3 regions of the Burkholderia sp. Ac-20345 genome follow, and region 3 is predicted to be linked to each of the others. Evidence: riboswitches for the same ligand, from Rfam matches in the RefSeq annotation. Region 3 holds a riboswitch; each other region holds the start of a gene.
The links. Region 3 has a riboswitch for cobalamin ahead of G3O06_RS38410 (CbtB-domain containing protein). Riboswitches for the same ligand answer to the same signal wherever they lie in the genome.
Positions count from the first base shown of each region.

Region 1: another riboswitch for cobalamin. It lies ahead of cobW (cobalamin biosynthesis protein CobW); the one in region 3 lies ahead of G3O06_RS38410 (CbtB-domain containing protein).
Region 2: another riboswitch for cobalamin. It lies ahead of G3O06_RS31090 (iron ABC transporter permease); the one in region 3 lies ahead of G3O06_RS38410 (CbtB-domain containing protein).

Region 1 is NZ_JAAGPO010000199.1:2,122-5,389, forward strand. It holds partial or broken gene cobN (cobaltochelatase subunit CobN) at 1-206, opposite strand, end outside; gene cobW (cobalamin biosynthesis protein CobW) at 213-1,301, opposite strand; cobalamin riboswitch at 1,631-1,897, opposite strand; cobalamin riboswitch at 2,012-2,249, shown strand; gene cobA (uroporphyrinogen-III C-methyltransferase) at 2,419-3,168, shown strand; gene G3O06_RS39415 (cobalamin biosynthesis protein) at 3,165-3,268, shown strand, end outside.
Region 2 is NZ_JAAGPO010000114.1:23,585-26,852, forward strand. It holds gene G3O06_RS31070 (EVE domain-containing protein) at 1-327, opposite strand, end outside; RNA gene ssrS (6S RNA) at 399-580, opposite strand; gene G3O06_RS31080 (cell division protein ZapA) at 661-975, opposite strand; gene G3O06_RS31085 (ATPase) at 972-1,322, opposite strand; cobalamin riboswitch at 1,477-1,728, shown strand; gene G3O06_RS31090 (iron ABC transporter permease) at 1,770-2,885, shown strand; gene G3O06_RS31095 (ABC transporter ATP-binding protein) at 2,882-3,268, shown strand, end outside.
Region 3 is NZ_JAAGPO010000189.1:4,240-7,507, forward strand. It holds gene G3O06_RS38400 (inorganic phosphate transporter) at 1-860, opposite strand, end outside; gene G3O06_RS38405 (histidine phosphatase family protein) at 1,046-1,633, opposite strand; cobalamin riboswitch at 1,685-1,821, shown strand; gene G3O06_RS38410 (CbtB-domain containing protein) at 1,854-2,063, shown strand; gene G3O06_RS38415 (CbtA family protein) at 2,077-2,799, shown strand; gene G3O06_RS38420 (LysR family transcriptional regulator) at 2,822-3,268, opposite strand, start outside.

The DNA of each region.
Region 1 (3,268 bases), on a different contig from region 3:
ACCGACGCCGGCTGCCGCAGGAACGTGACGTTCGCGAGCCGCACGCTCGGGAAGCCGGCCGGCAGGTGCGGCACGACGCTCGCGAGCAGCGACAGCGTCGTGTCGGCCGAACTCAGGATCACGATCTCGGCCGGCTGCTGGTCGATCCGGACGACACCCTGAGTATCGTCGACGAAGCCTCCCGGTGTGGTGCGCAGCAGATGCATCGTGCGTTACGCCTGTTGCGGCTCGGCCGCGCACGCGGCGTCGAACGCGCGTTGCAGCGCGGCCGCGTCGAGATCCTCGCCGATCAGCACGAAGCGGCTCGCGCGCGTTTCGCCGTCCTGCCAGCGACGGTCGAAATAGCTGTCGAAGCGGCGCCCGACGCCCTGGATGACGAGCCGCATCGGCGCGCCGGGCAGCGCGGCGAAGCCTTTCGCGCGATAGATCGTGTGCGCCTCGACGACGCGCTGCAGCGCCGCGATCGTCGCTTCGCGCGTGCCGGCGTCGCCCGACACGACCACCGAGTCGAAATCGTCGTGATGGTGATCGTGATCGCCGTCGTCGGCCGAGCCGTGATGATCGTGACGCAGGTGGATCGTTTCTTCCGATGCCGATTCGAGGCCGAGCAGCAGTGCGAGGTCGAGTTCGCCGCGCGTCGCGCGCACGATCTTCACCTGCGGCGGGATTTCGTCGCGGATCGCGGTTTCGATCTGTGCAAACTCCGTATCGCCGACGAGATCGGCCTTGTTCACGATCACGAGATCGGCGGACGACAGTTGATCGGCGAACAGCTCGTGCAGCGGCGATTCGTGGTCGAGGTTCGGATCGGCGCGGCGCTGCGCGTCGACGGCCTGCGGGTTTTCCGCGAACTGGCCGCTTGCGGCGGCCGGCCCGTCGACGACGGTCACGACCGCGTCGACCGTGAAGCTGTTGCGGATCGTCGGCCAGTTGAACGCCTGCACGAGCGGCTTCGGCAGCGCGAGGCCCGAGGTTTCGATCAGCACGTGGTCGATGTCCGCGCGGCGCTCGACGAGCGCTTCCATCACCGGATAGAACTCTTCCTGCACGGTGCAGCACAGGCAGCCGTTCGCGAGTTCGTATAGCTGGCCCGCCGCTTCGCCCTGCGCGCCCTCGGCATCCTCGCAGCCGATGCCGCAGCCCTTGAGGATTTCGCCGTCGATGCCGAGCTCGCCGAATTCGTTGACGATCACCGCGATGCGGCGGCCTTCGGCGTGCTGCAGGATGTGGCGCATCAGCGTCGTCTTGCCGCTGCCGAGAAAGCCCGTGACGATCGTGACGGGAAGCTTGCGTAGGGTCATGGTAGGTCCGGTGTCGAAGATGGAATCAGGACGGGATCGTCGCGTCGATGGCGGCGTGGCAGTTCATCTGGCGGATCGCAGGCGTGCCGTCGCGCGGTCCGGACGGACAGTCGCGGGACAGGTGGTACGACGAATCGGACATGGTGCTTCCTTGCGAACGGTCGACATCGTGAGTGCCAACACGGCTGCCGCTGGCCCGCTGCACGCCGCCTGCCGTTCGCCGCGCCGGCCGGCGCGGGTTCGCGCAGGGACGGATCGGCGGAGGAAACGGGCGACACGCGGGCGTCGGGCCTGCTGCGGCCGTGGACGATGCGCCGCCTCCCCGCGGCGCTGAACCCCAACGTTTAGGCCGGTATCCGGGCTGGCGAACACGCCGCTTCGCCTTCCCGGATGCACGCGGCATCCAGTGGCGGTCGTCCGCATGCGCGCGGCATGCGGCGAAGCGGCGTTGCGTCACACTTGCGCGCGACGCGTTCGCTTACCGTTGCGGGGGCAGCACAGGTTGGCTCGACTGCGGCGCAGGCAGGCTTCCTGTTTCCCGTTTAACTGCGCATGCCGGAGCGGCGCGCGCGAGCACCAAAACGCGTGCGAGTGTAGGCGGCGGTGCGGGGAGCGTCAAGGCGGAACGGGCCGCCGGGCCCGGTTTCCCATGCCCGGCGCGCGTGGCCGGAAGCCGTGCGCGGCGGTTCGCACGGGTGGATCGCTGTGCTATCGTATGCGCCGCGTTCGGTGCTCGCATGCGCATTCCGCGCCTGCAGTTAAACGGGAAACAGGAGGCGGACCACCGCCCGGCCTGTGCTGTCCCCGCAACGGTACGCCGCCCGCGCGACGCGCTTCCCCGCGCACGCGTCCATGCCGCCCACGATGCCACTGCCCTTCAGCCGGGCGGGAAGGCTGCGGCCTGGCAAGCGGCCAGCCCGGATACCGGCCGACGCAAGGGGCGAGCCCGACGCTCGCCGAACGCCCGATCCGCGGGGGACGGATGGGGTGCGCATTTTGCCCGCGTCCGCGCGGGCTTCGTTCGATCCGTCATGCCTGACCTGTCCGCTGGCCGCCGCCGCGCCGCCTGCCTGCCCTGTTTCACTGTTTCGACACGGTGCGCGCCGTGCCACGCCCGATGAGCCGCGCCTGGCTCATCGGCGCCGGCCCCGGCGACGCCGACCTGCTGACGCTCAAGGCCGCCCACGCGATCGGCGCGGCGGACGTGCTGCTCGTCGACGATCTCGTGAATCCCGACGTGCTGCGCCATGCGCGTGCCGATGCGCTCATCGAGCACGTCGGCAAGCGCGGCGGTCATGCGTCGACGCCGCAGGAAGCGATCGTCGCCGCGATGCTCGCGCATCTGCAAGCGGGCCGCAGCGTCGCGCGGCTCAAAGGCGGCGATCCGTTCGTGTTCGGCCGCGGCGGCGAGGAGCTGACCGCGCTCGGCGCGGCGGGATTCCCGGTCGAGGTCGTGAACGGCGTCACCGCGGGCATCGCCGCGCCGGCCGCAATCGGCATACCGGTCACGCAGCGCGGCGACGCTCAGGGGGTGATCTTCGTCACGGGCCACGGCGCGGGCGCCGATGAACCCGACTGGCGCGCGCTCGCGGCCACGCGCATGACGATCGTCATCTACATGGGCATCCGCCGGCTCGACGCGATTGCAACCGCGCTGCGCGACGGCGGCCTGCCCGGCGATACGCCGTGCGCGGCGATCGAGAACGCGACGCGCCCCGGGCAGCGGCACGTGCTCGCGACGCTCGACACGCTCGTCGAACGCGTCGGGGCAACCGGCATCGGCTCGCCGGCGATCGTCGTGATCGGCCGCGTCGCGGCGTTCGCCGCCGATCCCGCGGTACGTGCCGCGCTCGGCAGCGGCGCATGATGCGCGTCGCGCTCGGCGTCGGTTTCCGCGCGGGCGTGACGGCCGCGCAGCTCGATGCCGCGATCCGCGCGGCGTTGACGCTGTACCCGGCCGCCGAACC
Region 2 (3,268 bases), on a different contig from region 3:
CGGCGATTTTTTTACGTAGCGCACGTCGACGAGCAGCCAGCGCGGCGCTTCCTGATTCGACTTCGGGTCGTAATAGGGGCTTTGGGGATCGAACTGCGTGGGATCGGGGTAGGGCGTCGACGACACTTCGGCGAGGCCCGCGATGCCCGGCTCGGGGCAGCTCGAGTGATAGAACAGCACGCCGTCGCCGATCTTCATCGTGTCGCGCATGAAATTGCGCGCCTGATAGTTGCGCACGCCGGTCCACGGCAGCGAGCGCTGCGGTGCGTTGGCGAGATCGTCGATGCTTGCTTCGTCCGGTTCGGACTTCATCAGCCAGTATTGCATGGATCGTGATCGACGCAGAAAGAGGCTGCTACAAAAGAAAACGGCACCGGGCTTCGCCCGATGCCGTTGGATAGGCCCCCGCCTTGGCCGCTAGGCCGGCATCCTGAACCTGGGGTTCAGAATTGGTCGCAGTTAGCAGCACTTCGGGTACATCAGACAGAGTGACGCGCGCGCCCGTGCTACAAATTTCCGCAACCGTGCACATGGCATTGGTTCAAGGAATATATGACCTTGGCGAACCAGGCAGGGAAGCTGACTGAACTGTGTTTCGTTGCGCCAATTTGACCACCGTTGATCGCCGAGATCAAGGGGAATCGACGCATCGATCAAACGTTACTGCGTCTCGTGCTGTGCGAGCACCGCGCCGAGCTGTTCGTTCATCTGGTGCATTGTACGACGGATTTCTTCCGCCGGAAATGCTTCACCGTGCCGCACGCTCGTTTGCAGCCGCAGCAATTCGGACGCGAGCGACAGCGCCGCCATCACGGCGATGCGATCGGTGCCGCGTACCGAGCTGTTCGAGCGGATTTTCGACATTTCGGCGTCGACGCGCGCGACCGCTTCGAGCAGCGCCGCTTCGGTCTCGGCCGAACAGGCGAGACGATAGGGCTGACCGAGAATCGAGACTTCGATCTGCTTGGTGCTCATGCATGTTCTCCGTGGCTGGCCGCGTCATCGCCATCCGCACGCGCCTGTGCATCCAGCAGGTCGAGCTGGTTGTCGGCTTGCTCCGCGTTTTTCGAGCGCGGGAGCTTTTCGAGAATCGCGTTCAGTTTCACCTGGGCGTCGTCGATCTTTGCCGACAAAGTGTCGCGCTCGGCTGCGAGCGCATTACGTTCGTCGCGCAGTTGCGCGAGTTCCGTGCGGACTGCGTCCGCATCCGCGCGCAATTGCGCGACCTGCTCCTCGAGCGCGAGCCGTTCCGAGTGATAGCGCTTGTTCAGCGAAATCAGACGGCCAATATTTTGAGATAGGGTTTCGAGTTCGTTGAGCATTTGCTGCGTCCTCTAAAGACCCAGCATTTTAGCGCGGAATAACGCGCAATCCGACATCTGTAACGTTTCCAGTCGTAACACCCCTGCTTCTTGCCGCGAATCAGCGCTTCCCATGCGTGTCCGGACGCTTCCTTGACGCTCGCGCGACCCGCTCCTAAACTGGCGCCGCCTCGGTGCTCGCGCGTGGAACGCGCGGTTAAACGGGAAGCAGGGCGTGGGCGCCGGAAGCCCGCCAACCTGCGCTGCCCCCGCAACGGTAAGCGGCCGCGTCCCGTGACGCAGGCCGGCTCGGGCGCGTTTCGCGTGCAGGTCGTGCATGCGGACGCGGGCCACTGCGCGTCATCGCGCGGGAAGGCGAGCCGGACCGCCGCCAGCCCGGATACCGGCCGAGACGGGAAGCCCGCACGGGCTTCGTGACGCGCGGCCTGCGGGGAGGCGGGGCGCGCAATGCTTCATGGAATCTTCTTCGATGCTGACCCCAATCGTCCGCGCGGCGCTCAAGTCACGACCGGCCGGCAGCCGCAAGCAGGTGCGCCGCACGTCGTGTGCGGCGCCGCGCGCGGCATGAGCGCCGCACGCGCCACCGCGATCTGGGCCGCGCTGGCTGTGGCGGTCGCGTTGCTGTTCGTCGCGTCGCTGTCGATCGGCAGTGTGCCGATGTCGCCATGGCAGGCGCTCGCGTCGCTCGTGCCGCATGGCGGCGACGCGCTGTTCGCCGATATCGTCCGCACGCTGCGCCTGCCGCGCGCGCTCGCGGGCTTTGCATGCGGCGCGCTGCTCGCGCTATCCGGTGCACTGCTGCAGGTGCTGTTGCGCAACCCGCTCGCGGAGCCGTACGTGCTCGGCGTGTCGGGCGGTGCGGCCGGTTTCGCGCTCGTCGCGATGATCGCGGGCGGCGCGTGGTGGCTCGTCGATGCGTCGGCGTTCGCCGGTTCGCTCGTGTCGGTCGCGCTCGTGCTCGGTCTCGCGCGCCGCGAGCTGTGGCGCGGCGAGTCGCGCGACGCGTCGCCTCGGCTGTTGCTCACGGGCGTCGTGATCGCGGCGGGGTGGGGCGCGCTCGTCACACTGCTGCTGTCGCTCGCGCCCGAAGCACGGCTGCGCGGGATCATCTTCTGGCTGACGGGCGACCTGAACGGCGTGACCGCGCCGTGGTTCGCGTGGGGTGCGTTGTTGCTGGCCGCATGCGTCGCGCTGCCGGCCGCGCCGCAACTGAACGTGCTGCTGCGCGGCGACGCGACCGCGCTCGCGCTCGGTGTGCCCGTTGCGCGCCTGCGCGTGCGGATCTATCTCGTCGCGTCGCTGGCCGCCGCGGCCGCGGTGACGACAGCCGGCACGATCGGCTTTGTCGGCCTCGTCGTGCCGCATGCGCTGCGGCTCGCCTTCGGCAACGACCAGCGGATGCTGCTGCCGGCCGCGATGCTCGCGGGCGGCGGCGGCGTGATGGCGGCTGACCTGCTCGCACGCACCGCGATCGCGCCCGCGCAACTGCCGGTCGGCGTGATGACCGCATTGATCGGCGTGCCGGTGTTCCTGTGGATGTTGTTGAGGAGGCCGATGCGATGACGGGGGCCGCACTGCATGCCACCACTGGCGACATGAACTACGCGGCCGTCAACCTGACGCTGAAGGCCGGCGCGCGCACGCTGCTCGATGGCTTCACCCGGGCGTTCCGTCCCGGCGAGATCTGGTGCGTCGCCGGGCCGAACGGCGCGGGCAAGACGACGCTGCTTGCAACCCTCGCCGGGCTGCAGCCGCCGGCCGGCGGACGGGTCGAGATCGACGGCCGGCCGCTTGCCGCGTGGCCACCCGAGCAGCTCGCGCAGCGCCGCGCGCTGATGCCGCAGCAACTGCACGACGCATTCAGCGCGACCGTGTTCGACACGGTGCTGCTCAACCGCTTCCCGTATCTCGGCGGCTGGGGCTGGGAGCGCGACGGCGACCGCGCG
Region 3 (3,268 bases):
GCCTTGTTCAGTGCATAAGCGGTCGGCACCGTGCCGATCAGGATCAGCATGATGAGGCCCATCCCTTTCTGGCCGTCGTTCGAGCCGTGCGCGAACGACACGCCCGTGCAGGTCAGGATCAGCAGGCAGCGAATCCAGAACGGCGGCGGCTGGTCCTTCGGCGGCTCCTTGTACAGTTCCGGAATCCGCACGAGCGTTTTCAGCACGAGCAGCAGCAGCGCGGCACACAGGAAGCCGACGAGCGGCGAGAGCAGCAGCGACTTGCCGACGCCGAGCGCTTGGCCCCAGTCGACGCCGCTCGTGCCGGACGGCCCGTGCATCAGCTGGTTCATCAGCCCGACGCCGATGATCGAGCCGATCAGCGTATGCGAGCTCGACGACGGCAACCCGAAATACCAGGTCGCGAGGTTCCACACGATCGCGGCGATCAGCAGCGCGAACACCATCGAGAAGCCCGCGCCGCTGCCGACCTGCAGGATCAGCTCGACCGGCAGCAGTTGCAGGATGCCGAACGCGACGGCGCCGCTCGAGATCATCACGCCGAGGAAGTTCCACAGGCCGGACCAGATCACCGCGACGTTCGGTGTCAGCGAGTGCGTATAGATCACGGTGGCCACCGCGTTCGCGGTGTCGTGGAAACCGTTGACGAATTCGAAGCCGAGCGCGATCAGCAGCGCGGCGCCGAGCATCAGGTACGGGAACAGCGACCCTTCGCGCATCGGCGACAGATCGTCGATCAGGTGGGTGGCGATATAGATCGCACCGATCGCGAGCACCAGCAGGAAGACGGCATAGCCGAGCTGCCTGGTGCGCTCGACGGAACCCGAATTGTTCGGGGCAGACGAAGCAGGTTGATTCATGACGGTATCTCGTAAGGGAACCGCGACCGATCCTAGCTTCGGCTAGCAGTCAGTTTGATGACAGCAGGGAGTGCGAACGGTGTGTCTTACAGCGACGTAAGGTGAGCATCGCCAGGCAATTGCGATACGACGCGACATGTCGGCTTGCGTCGTGGCCGACATCGCGAACGCAACAGGGCAGGAGGCTAGGTGGCAGTGTCGCGCCGATCGTCGGCGGCGATCAACATCCATCCGTGCGGCGACGCAGCGAATGTCGTGCACGACAGCGGTGCGACGTCGATGCGGGTTGCCGCGTCGGGATCCATCCGCAGCGCATGCGCGACGGCCGCGCGAACGATCGGTGCATGTGTGATGGCGACGATGTCGCGGTCGTGCTGCAGCGCGTTCAACCATGCGCCGACGCGGCGCATCGCTGCATCGAACGATTCGCCGCCGTGCGGCGACGCGGACGGATCGCCGATCCACGCACCCAGTTCGTCAGGCAGGTCGCGCGCGAGGTCGTGTAGCCGCCGGCCGCGCCAGTTTCGGTAGTCGATGTCGCGCAGTGCGTCATCGATGTCCGCGCGCAGCCCGAGCGCATCGGCGGTCTGCACCGCACAGCGGGCCGGGCTGCACAGCACGAGCGCGCCTGCGACGCCCGTCCACCGGTCGCGCAGCGCCGCGGCTTCGGCGAGCCCGTGCGCGTCGAGCGGATCGTCGTCGGGAAACGTGCCGGTGCGCATCGCCCGGGTCGACGCATGTGCAATCAGGCGCAGCGAGGCATGCATGTTCATGTCGGTTTTCGGATGATCCGGGACGGACGCGCTCGTCCACCTGCCGCCGCTTCAATACGCGAACATTCGCGCGTACAATTCGCCGGATACGAAATGCGGAAGCCGGTGCAATCCCGGCGCGGTCGCGCCACTGTAACCGGTGATCCATGATCCCGGAAGCCAGACCTGCCTTCGTACCCATCCAACATTTGTCGGGGCGCGATTCCCCTGAGGTGCATCCATGAGCGAAGCAGTGCTGAAGCCGGCGGTCGTGCCGGCACCCATCCCCGTCCGTGAACTGTTGCCGTGGGCCGTGTTCGTCGGCCTGATCCTGTTGCTCGCACTGTATTTCGTCGGTGCGGAACAAGGCGCGACGTCGCTGGTGCCGGGCATGTATGTCCACGAGTTCGTCCACGACGGCCGCCATCTGCTCGGCTTCCCCTGCCACTGACGCGGAGGTCACGATGGTCGGAAAGCTGCTCATGCGCGGGATGCTCGCAGGCATCGCCGCAGGCCTCCTCACGTTCGGTTTCGCGAAAGTCGTCGGCGAACCGCAAGTCGATCAGGCAATCTCCTTCGAAGAAAAAACCGAAGCCGCCCACGGCGAAGCACCGGAACCCGAACTGGTCAGCCGCCACACGCAAGCCGGCCTCGGTCTGCTGACGGGCGTCGTGACCTACGGCGCGGCATTCGGCGGGCTGTTCTCGCTGGTCTTTGCGTATGCGTATGGCCGAGGCAGCCGTCTCCCGGCACGGCCGCTGGCTGCGTGGCTCGCGCTGGCGTCGTTCGTCGCGCTCGTGATCGTGCCGAACATCAAGTACCCGGCCAATCCGCCGTCGGTTGGCGACCCCGACACGATCGGCTATCGCACGGGGCTGTTCTTCCTGATGATCGCGATCTCGGTCGCGACGATGGTGTTCTCGGTCAGCGTGCGCCGCCATCTGCTGGCGAAGCTCGGGCAGTGGAACGCGTCGATCGTCGCCGGGCTCGTGTTCGTCGCGATCATCGCGGCCGTGCAGATCGGGCTGCCGTCGGTCAGCGAGTTGCCGGCCGATTTCCCGGCGGCCTTGCTGTGGAAGTTCCGCGTGGCGGCCATCGGCATGCAGGTGATCATGTGGACGACGATCGGCCTGTTGTTCGGCGCGTGGGTCGAGCGCAGCGAACGCGTCGGCATGCGCGCGGCCTGACGCACTTGAGAACCGGGCGCGCCTAGCGCAGCATGCGCGGCGCGCTCCACGTCGATTCGCGCGCCAGCGCGACGAACGCGGCCAGATAGTCGATCGACGCATCCGCGTCGCGGATGCCGAGGAAGATCTGCTTCGCGATTCCCTTCTTGCCAAGCTTGACCGGCACGACCGGCATCCGGTCCACGTATTCGTCGGCCAGCCATCTCGGCAGCGCGGCCACGCCGCGCCCGCTCGCCACCATCTGCAGCATGATGTCGGTCGTCTCGATCGACTTGTGCCGCCTCGGCACGATGCCGGCCGGCGTCAGGAACTGGTTGTAGATGTCGAGCCGGTCGGTTTCGACCGGGTAGGTGATCAGGATCTCGTCGGTCAGCTGCTCGGGCGTCACGTAGTCGGCGTTCGCGAACCGATGTGAATCGGCGACCACCAGCACCTGCTCGTAGTCGAACACAGGGTCGAAGCGCAGGCC